DNA from 3 places in the Bacillus sp. BC05(2025) genome. Region 3 is predicted to be linked to each of the others. Evidence: riboswitches for the same ligand, from Rfam matches in the RefSeq annotation. Region 3 holds a riboswitch; each other region holds the start of a gene.
The links. Region 3 has a riboswitch for S-adenosylmethionine ahead of ACZ76X_RS10450 (sugar ABC transporter substrate-binding protein). Riboswitches for the same ligand answer to the same signal wherever they lie in the genome.

Region 1 (3,224 bases), on a different contig from region 3:
CAAAAAAATCTCCACATACTTTTTCAATTAGATGTGGATTGTTTTTAAGGAAATTCCACTGCAGCGCTTTAGGAAGAAAATACGTTTCATATTCTTTACTTCCTCTTACTACCTCATCCACTTCTCTTTCACAAATTCCTCTTATTAAATAATCATTTCTTAATTGAATCTGTATTTGTTGAAACGTTTCACTACATTTCTTCAATTGAATTAAGCAATTCATATATGTACGAAAAAGTTCATTATCATACTGACAACAATTTATAATACGTTCCATTTCATTCATAACGTACGAGCCTTTTCTTCTATTTGTAATAACCACTTTTCCCGCTTCTCTCGTTTACTCGTTTTCACAGATTGAAAAACAGATCGTTTTATATCGCGAATGCCGCAAAAACGTAAAACACCTCTCTTCATTATAATCCAATCGGCTGATCGATATAGTAGTGCGACGTACCATAACGGTGAGTCTAACGTATTAATTACCCATGCCTTCTTACCTTTTAGTAACCCTTTCGGCAGGGCACCTTCATATTTATAAGCAAAACCAGCAACGAAAATGCGATCAATAAATCCTTTTAAAATAGCTGGCATCCCCCACCACCATATTGGATAAATGAAGAGAAGAGTATCCGCTTCTTCTACTAACGCTCTGTACCGAGCTGTTTCTTCTTCATTTACTAAATCACGCCTTTTCTTCTCTTCATTAAATACAAGGACGGGATTAAATTGTTCTTTATATAAATCAAGTACCGTAACCGAATGGTTTGTTTCTTGTAATCCTTTTTGTACATGCTTTAAAATCGCCGCGTTAAAACTTGAAGGACTAGGATGAGCGTATACAATTAGTACATTCAATACATAACAACTCCCTCTATAAATTAAAGTTTCCCCTTCTTTAACATCTTCTCTACAATTTGTACGTTTTTTGAGCTTTGTAATAAACGGTTTAATACGGTAAGCAACTCTTCCTTGTCTAAATCTTTCAGTTTCTCTTTCACCGTACTTTCACCAGCACCTTGAATATCATAAACAACTGCCGCCATATGTTTACAATAGTTTTCATATGGACACTCACAGCTACTTTCTGTAAAATCTTCAAGATCAATAATCACTTCATAGTTTCCTGCATTTCCAGTAACGAAAGCAAATATTTTCTTGTCTTGTATTTCAACATCATCTACATGTCCTTCTTCATAATATTCATACCCTTGATCCATAATGTACTTAGGTATCCATTTCGTTATATCATGTAATAAACAAGCGTACATAACAACACCTCTTCCTTTAATTCCCTTTTGACTTCCACAACCCCTGTATGTTATTCTAATAACTGTCAAATAGCAAGTCTATATGACAAAACAACTGACACCTATTCGGCGAAGGTGTCTCTTTTCATTTGCAGCCGATATGAAGTGCCTCTTTCAGGCACATTCAATCTTTGACACTACACACTCAACACCATTCCCTGTATCAGGCTGCTTAAGCAGTCTTTTACTCTACATACTTCAAAAAAAAGAGAGCTTAGCTCCCTTTTCCCGCCTTATAAAATACCCCTTTTTCCGTATAGAGATATTCATCAGCTAATGTAATTTTCCCATCCAGTTTCAGTTCATCTAATAGTCTTGATAAATAAAATTGATGTAACATCTTTTTCGTGAATTTTCCTTCATGATGCGAAACGATATGTTCTTGAATATCTAACAATGATATTGGCTTATCCTGCTCTATCATATATTCATAAACTGTACTACGCAGTTTTACGTATTTTTCGAGTATCACAGTAGCTCGCAACCCCTTTCTTCTTAATATAAATTTTTTCGTAATCGGTTTTTTTGCAATAAAAAAACCTCTCCGATAAGAAGAAGTTACGTATATATCTTCGTCTTATCTCCCAGAACAAATATGTTCTGCTGGAATTAGCACCTGCATCGCGGTTGCTGGGTTTCATCGGGCCAGTCCCTCCACCTCTCTGGATAAGAAAATATTCACTTAATTCTTACTATACGTAATTTCATTTTAATTGTCAAACAAATATAACAAATTATATTTTGCTTCTTACTGTTCATACTATACATATATGAACATGCAAGGAGGATTATGAAATGCACGAAAATGCTCGCGGATATGTACAAGACTCATTTCAATCATTACAAGAAGCAAAACATTGTTTAGAAGCTGCACTACAAACTGTTGAAAAAGATTTTAATCGCGCACGTATTGAACAATCTCTTTATGCGATCGAACAAGCTATTCAACGTTGTGATTACACGGTTCACATTTTAGAACAAGATTGAAAAAACTTCCCATCATAAGGTGGGAAGCTTTTTCAAATGGCATACTTCATAATTATTACCGTTATGATTAAAAAATATACAGAATTAGCAATTTCTAAAATCCCTACTTTTATAATAGAAATCTTTTTACCGTATAACATAACTGCTCGAATGACACTCGGTATAAAAATAAGAGAACACAACGGATTGATAGCAAATACAATGATTGTTAATAGAATATGATAACCCCATGATATAAGCCGATACTTCGGGTTATTTTTCTCGCGTATCATCGTTTTCACATAAAACGTACTTCCTAAAAAATATAAAAATGAAATAAGCGCAATAAATAATGCTGTTTTATCTATAAGTTTCATTGAAAAATAATAGCTAACTAAACCACCAATACAGAAAACAATAATCGCACTGATGTCATTTAGTAATGCTCTTTCATTTTTTTGATGAGCGTAATACATATTTACTATAAATAATGGAATCATGAATACTACGAATAAAAGAATGCGCCATTCATATAATAGAGAAATCATTCCAAATACGAACGCAATGATCAAATATACAATTGTAGCATGTAAATACTCTTTTTTTCGTCTTTGCTTTATGTACGTAAGAAATGGATACGTAGCTAAATAGATAAAGAACCAAGCTAAAAACAACGGAATATGATACATAGTAGGTTTCCCAAGTATGACACTTAATAGAAATGGTATAACGAGCATGGCCCATGCACCGTGTTGCTTCGGAATAACTAACCTCATTAACTATACACCTCCTCTTCGAAAACATTTCTCACCTACTATTATACAAATAATCTCATATAATAACGGAAGTATATTGGATCAATTTTTTGACAATAAAAAATGCTCCTTACAATATGTAAGAAGCATGAATGAGGCAAACGAATATGTAAGTCGCGACCCTACCTTATAT
Region 2 (3,224 bases), on a different contig from region 3:
GCATTTACACAATGTCCACAAGACATACCTTCAACTTTTAATGTTAACTGTTCCATTTAAAATCCTCCTCTTGTTTCTTCATTGTTTCTTAATCACAACTACATCTTACCATACCCCCCTAAGGTAATCAATGGTTTTGTATCATGATTTTTCAATTATTTTCTAAAAGTTTATTTTACATACACTTTTTCACATCAATACCCCGAAACCTTATATGAAAGTAAACAAAAAAACAAGCCAGTTACATACTAGCTTGTTTTACGCTTTTGAAAAACGTTCAAATACAGTCATTAATTCTTCAATCGCTTCGTCACCATTGCCATCTTTAATAGCGCCTGAAACACAATGACTTGTATGGTTTTTTAATACACCCATTCCTACTTTTTTCATCGCTGCATTAATCGCTGAAATTTGCACTAAAATATCCACACAATAGCGATCATTTTCAATCATATTTTGAATACCGCGGACCTGTCCTTCAATTCTCTTTAATCTATTTATAATTTGTTCTTTTTCTTTTTCTGATCTATGTGTTACTGCTTCATGCTCTTTATGACCCATATTATCACCTTCTTAAAGTTTCTCTTCATCCAATAAAACAATTGCTTTTACGAGTATACCAATTATAGCATTAATTATCTATGTATGATACCCCATATGAGTATATTTCCGCACTAAGCTTATTCTTAACAATTTATTAGCTTCTCAGTCTCAATTTTCATGATACCCTTTCCTTTTTCAAAAAAACATTACATTCTCCATCAGAACTTAATAAAGTAAAATGTTTAATCACTTTTGTGCTATGTTCTTCAACTAAAGCCTCCATTAATGTACATTCCCTAACAATTTCTCGTTGCAAATATAAAAGGGCTACCTTAGTAGCCCTTAATAAAATAATTAATTTTCATCAGTTATAAAATACGTAGTTGTAAAGAGTACAATTCCTTAGTTTTCAAAATTATTCTTTTACAGGAATAACTGCACCGTTATATTCCTTATTAATAAAATCTTCAATTTCTTTCGAATGCAATACTTCTACAAGTGCTTTAATTTCTTTCTTATCTTTATCACCTTTACGAACCACAACTACGTTTACATATGGAGAATCCTTACCTTCAAGCGCAATTGCATCTTTTCTTGGATTTAACTTTGCATCAATTGCATAGTTAGCATTAATTAAAATAGCATCACCTTCTTTATTTTTATACATTTGTGTTAATAAACCAGGCTCGATGTCTGTTTTGAATTTCAAATTTTTCGGATTATCTGCAATATCTTTTACGGTTGCTTTTACAGGATCTATACCATCTTTAATTTTTAAAATACCTTCTTTTTGTAAAATTGCTAAACCACGTCCATGATCAGTAATTGCATTACTCATAATAATTGTTGCACCATCTGGAAGCTCTTTTAGATTTTTATATTTTTGAGAATATAAACCGATTGGTTCAATGTGTATTTTTCCAGCTACTTCAAAATCATATTTTTTGTCTTTCATTTCTTTCTCTAAGAATGGAATACCTTGGAAATAATTTACATCTAATTCTTTATTCGCCAATGATTTATTTGGTAATACGTAGTCTTGGAATTTTTTAATTTCTAGTTCTACACCTTTTTTCTCAAGTAATGGTTTTGCTTTTTCCAAAATAACTGCATGAGGTACATTAGAAGCACCGACAACAAGCTTATCTTCACTTTTCCCTCCACAAGCAGTTAAACCAAAAATTGCTGTTGTAATAAGTCCTGATAGTAATAGTTTTTTCATGTTGTAAACACCCTTCTTCTTTTATGTATTTATTTATTAATTCACGCTGTAACAAATCAATAATCCACTTTATTAGAACAACACTAGGACATGCACAAATTGGTTCATTGATTTTCACATCGTTATTCCTCCTGCACACGGACTGTATAAATCGCTCTATTTTCCCTCAGAATAGTCTTTACTCACAGTCGAGAACAACAAAAAAACCTTTCTGCCCTTAGAATGAGCAGAAAGGTTTGTATGCATATATCGATACTATCCCTTTCTCTCATCTCTCAAAGCATTTGCTTTGCAGGAATTAGCACCATTTCAATGTAAAAATTGATGGTTGCTGGGTTTCACAGGGCACAGTCCCTCCACCTCTCTGGATAAGAGAAATCAGATTTAATTTTCATCTGATTCAAAATCTATTAAATTATCTATATTTTATGAATTGAATTTTATCAACATAAACTCGTTATGTCAATAATTGTTTATGAAAAAAACTTCAATCACAAATATAAAAGTCTCAATTCACACGTATAAATTGAGACTTCTTTCTTCCTATATATAATTATTGTTGATCACATACTTTTGTATCATTCACTACTGAAGTTCCTTCAACGGTTACCGTATGAAAACAGTCATTTACACGAACTGTCACAACATTATCTTGCCGATCAATAACGTGATATTCATTAAAATTTTTATTTAGAGCACTACGAATTTGTTCTCCCTCATAAATTGGAATGCCATGTGATAAAACCCAAATAAGCCCAGCGATAGCAAGAATAGTTTTCATACGATCTACCTCCTTGAGAATATAGTGAACTTTTAATCCGTTCTTTTTAGCTCCACTAATCATAAATGGAATGAACTAAGCCTTTTTGGAAATAAGTTCATTTCGTCTATTTTATGTTTATGCTAATTGTGACCGAATTGTGACAACTTTTTGTCTCTTTAGACGAAAAGTTGAAACAAAACTTTCAAAAAGGACAATTCTACTTGAACAAACGAAAGGCTATGGAGAATTTCCCCATAGCCTTTCGTTTGCATTTTATTAGACAATCATTCCAAATTATACGTGACTAATAAATCTTAACCCTTTACTTAAAGAAGTCGGCACAACAGATGCGTGATTCTCCCCTTCAGCTTCATAAAACGTAAATCTAAACTGATCATGTTTCACTTGGAAAAGGCGCTCTGATAATTCGTTTGCCCCTACAACCATATGCTCTCGTTCTAGTGATCCAACTGTAAGGAACACTCCCGTTTCAAACTTGGCACTGTTTAATTCATTTATAAAATTCTCTTCTTTTTCAAGAACAGATTGATTATTCCACCAAATAGACGGACTACTAATAAAATAATTTTGAAAAGCATTTACGTTTGTGAATAGTATATGTAAAGCAAATAAACCACCTAGTGAATGCCCAAATAACGTTTGTTTTCTTTTATCAATCTCATAATTCTTTTCAAT
Region 3 (3,224 bases):
GTAATGCGTGCACTTTTCCTTTTTCAATATGAATAGAAACATCTTCTAGAACAGGGGTAGTTACATGATAAGAATGTGTAATGTTTTGAAGAGAGAATGTCATCATTTTTTCTCCTTCTCTAATTTTTTCATCCAAGGAGAATACCCATCTTTTGAATCTCCCCAACCATTTATATGTTTTGATAATTGATCCATTGTTATATTTTCTTTTGGTAAATTATTTTTCTTCACTAAATAAGGTTCTAGCGAATAAATATCTGGCGTTTGTTCACCAGCAATTTTTTTATATAAAAATCGTACTTGAACTTTACCTACTTCAGCTGGATCAGTTGCAGCTGTAGCAGTCCAAGGTGAATTTTCTTTTTGCATGAGTTGTAAATCTTCATTACTTAAGTCAATGCCGTATACTTTTATATCTGTACGACCAGCTTGTTCGAGTGCTTTGACAGCCCCTTTAGCAAATTCATCCCATGAAGCGAAAATAGCTTGTAAATCTCCTTTTTTCGGATATTTTTTTAGTAAAGCTTCTACTTGTGTTTGTGTATCGAGCGGTGTGTTATTACTAGCAGTACCGAATCGTGTAACTTCTTTTATATTTGGATAACGTTTATAAAAAGCATCAATGATAACATTACGACGTTCCATTGGAGCGAATCCACCAACCCATACGACTGCGATATTTCCTTGTCCATTCAAATCTTCCGCTAATGTTTTTAATGATTTCCATGCAAGACTATAGTCATCTTGATCAATAATCGTTACGCCTGGCAAGCGTAGATCATTATCAAACGCTACTACCGGAATATTTGCTTGTAATGCCTTTTCTACTCCAGGTTTCAGCGCTTCAGATCGACCATGATCAATTAATATACCATCCACTTTTGAATTAATAGCAGTATCTAAATTTGCCGCCATTTTTGCTAAATCATTATCAGAATTATAGACTTGTACACTGCCGCCAAATAGTTCTACTTGTTTTTTGACCCCCTCAATATATTGAGAGGAAAAAGTTCCGATAGACATTTGCATAATTAATGCAATTTTTAATGGTTTCTTTATTTGGTTTGGAATTTCTGTTTGTAAATGATTTTCTACTGTTGTAGTTACTTTTTTCACAGTTTGTTGCTTTTGTGAAGAGACAGCATCTTGTTCATTTGTACAAGCAGTTAATGTAAGTAAGAGAACAATGAGTACGATAGAACACAATTTCTTCATAAAAAAATCCCTCCTAAACTAAGAAGAGAGGAGAGGGAGTGAAAATAAAAAACGCCTTTTCATATAGAAAAGACGTCTTATCATATTACTCTTATCTTTCAACACAACGTGTTGTAAGAATTAGCACCGTGCCCATAAATGGGTCGGTTGCCGGGCTTCGTAGGGCTCATCCCTCCACCTGCTCTTGATAAGACATCGAATATTCAACTATTTCGAATTATTCCACAAGTTTGTGGTGTTGTCAAATAATTTTTTATAAAAAAATCCCTCTTAATGAGGGATTTTAATGTGGTAAGAAAATCAATTGATAAGCGAACAAGATTCCGAATACATACACAAGTGGGTGAACAGCACAGAATTTACCTTTTGCCACTTTCATAAGTGGGTATGAAATAAATCCAAGAGCGATACCTGTTGCGATACTTGATGTAAGTGGCATGCTTAGGATTACTAAGAATGCTGGGAATGCTTCATCAAATACATCCCAATCGATGTGGCGAACTGAACCCATCATAAGGCTACCAACGATAATTAATGATGGTGCAGTAATAGCTGATACACCAGAAACGGCACTTACTAATGGCCCGAAGAATGCTGCTAGTGCGAATAGAACAGCTACTGTAACAGTTGTTAAACCAGTACGACCACCAGCTGCAACACCAGCAGATGATTCGATGTAAGCTGTTGATGGTGTTGTTCCGAACATAGAACCGATTGTTGCTGAGAATGAGTCAGATAGAAGAGCTCGTCCAGCTTTTGGAAGTTTTCCGTCTTTCATAAATCCACCTTGTTGAGCTACACCAAGTAATGTACCTGTTGTATCGAATAATGTAACAAGGAAGAATGAAAATACAACGCCGTATAATCCGTAGTTAATTACATCAGATACAGCAGTAATTGGATTTGAAACGATAATTCCTTCTGGTAATCCAGGCATTGATGTAACACCGTTTGAGAATGTTAATTGTCCTGTGAAGAAAGCGATAATACCAGTTAATAGCATCCCGATAAATAGTGCACCATTTACATTTAAAGACATAAGGATGATTGTAATTCCAAGTCCAGCTAATGCTAGTAGTACTGGCGCAGAGTGAAGATCACCAAGTCCAACTAAGTTTGCTTCATTTTTTGTAACGATACCTGTTAAACGTAAACCGATAAAGGCGATGAAAAGACCGATACCAGCAGTAATTGCATGTTTTAAGTTTTCAGGAATTGCTTCCATTAATTTTGTACGGAAAGATGTGAATGATAACAAAATTAAAATCATACCTGCTACGAATACAGCAGAGAATGCAATTGCGAAAGTCATGCCTTCATGAGCTTTTACAACAGAGTAAGAGAAATAAGCATTTAATCCCATACCTGGTGCAATTGCGATTGGTAAGTTTGTAAAGATCGCCATAAATAATGTTCCGACAACAGCAGCGATAATGGTTGCTGTAAATGCTTGTTCAAATGGAACACCTGCATCCCCAAGGATGACAGGGTTTACGACAATGATATATGCCATTGTTAAGAAGGTAATAATACCTGCCATAATTTCAGTTTTAATAGAAGTTTTATGTTTTGAAAGGTTAAACATATAAACATCCTTTCTGTTTACGAATAATTTTCACAACAGTTATATATAATATTCGTTTTTTAACTATTTTGCAATAGTTTTGCATAAAAAGTTTACAACAATTCATATTTTGTGTCTTAAATTCGAATATTAATCGTAAATCGATGTATGAATTTCAGTGTTTATTGTGCGCATATTATAAGGAAAAGGAGTTGAAAGAAGCTATGCCACAGCAAAAAAACTTTGTAACAATGCCAGCGCAACATCAAAATAAACAACCTGGTATTGAATCGTTAATGAATCCTCTACCGCAGTTTGAAGATCCAAACTATAAAGGAAGCGAAAAATTAAAAGGAAAGAATGTATTAATTACAGGAGGGGATAGCGGGATTGGACGAGCTGTTTCCATCGCTTTTGCGAAAGAGGGAGCGAATATTGCGATTGC

Region 1: linked by a shared signal. The riboswitch ahead of ACZ76X_RS03895 (hypothetical protein) and the one ahead of ACZ76X_RS10450 (sugar ABC transporter substrate-binding protein) in region 3 are both predicted to bind S-adenosylmethionine.
Region 2: linked by a shared signal. The riboswitch ahead of metQ (methionine ABC transporter substrate-binding lipoprotein MetQ) and the one ahead of ACZ76X_RS10450 (sugar ABC transporter substrate-binding protein) in region 3 are both predicted to bind S-adenosylmethionine.

Annotation. Positions count from the first base shown of each region.
Region 1 covers NZ_JBWYRA010000001.1:735,891-739,114, forward strand. Annotated here, with positions in the region: gene ACZ76X_RS03880 (group-specific protein) at 1-286, opposite strand, end outside; gene ACZ76X_RS03885 (NAD(P)H-dependent oxidoreductase) at 283-858, opposite strand; gene ACZ76X_RS03890 (SWIM zinc finger family protein) at 882-1,271, opposite strand; gene ACZ76X_RS03895 (hypothetical protein) at 1,525-1,782, opposite strand; SAM riboswitch class I at 1,885-1,983, opposite strand; gene ACZ76X_RS03900 (hypothetical protein) at 2,106-2,297, shown strand; gene ACZ76X_RS03905 (YwiC-like family protein) at 2,330-3,052, opposite strand.
Region 2 covers NZ_JBWYRA010000003.1:656,381-659,604, reverse strand. Annotated here, with positions in the region: gene copZ (copper chaperone CopZ) at 1-56, opposite strand, end outside; gene ACZ76X_RS14135 (metal-sensing transcriptional repressor) at 259-561, opposite strand; gene metQ (methionine ABC transporter substrate-binding lipoprotein MetQ) at 959-1,765, opposite strand; SAM riboswitch class I at 2,031-2,140, opposite strand; gene ACZ76X_RS14125 (hypothetical protein) at 2,319-2,546, opposite strand; gene ACZ76X_RS14120 (alpha/beta hydrolase) at 2,823-3,224, opposite strand, start outside.
Region 3 covers NZ_JBWYRA010000002.1:884,023-887,246, reverse strand. Annotated here, with positions in the region: gene ACZ76X_RS10455 (sugar ABC transporter ATP-binding protein) at 1-106, opposite strand, end outside; gene ACZ76X_RS10450 (sugar ABC transporter substrate-binding protein) at 103-1,215, opposite strand; SAM riboswitch class I at 1,304-1,409, opposite strand; gene ACZ76X_RS10445 (NCS2 family permease) at 1,499-2,800, opposite strand; gene ACZ76X_RS10440 (SDR family oxidoreductase) at 3,004-3,224, shown strand, end outside.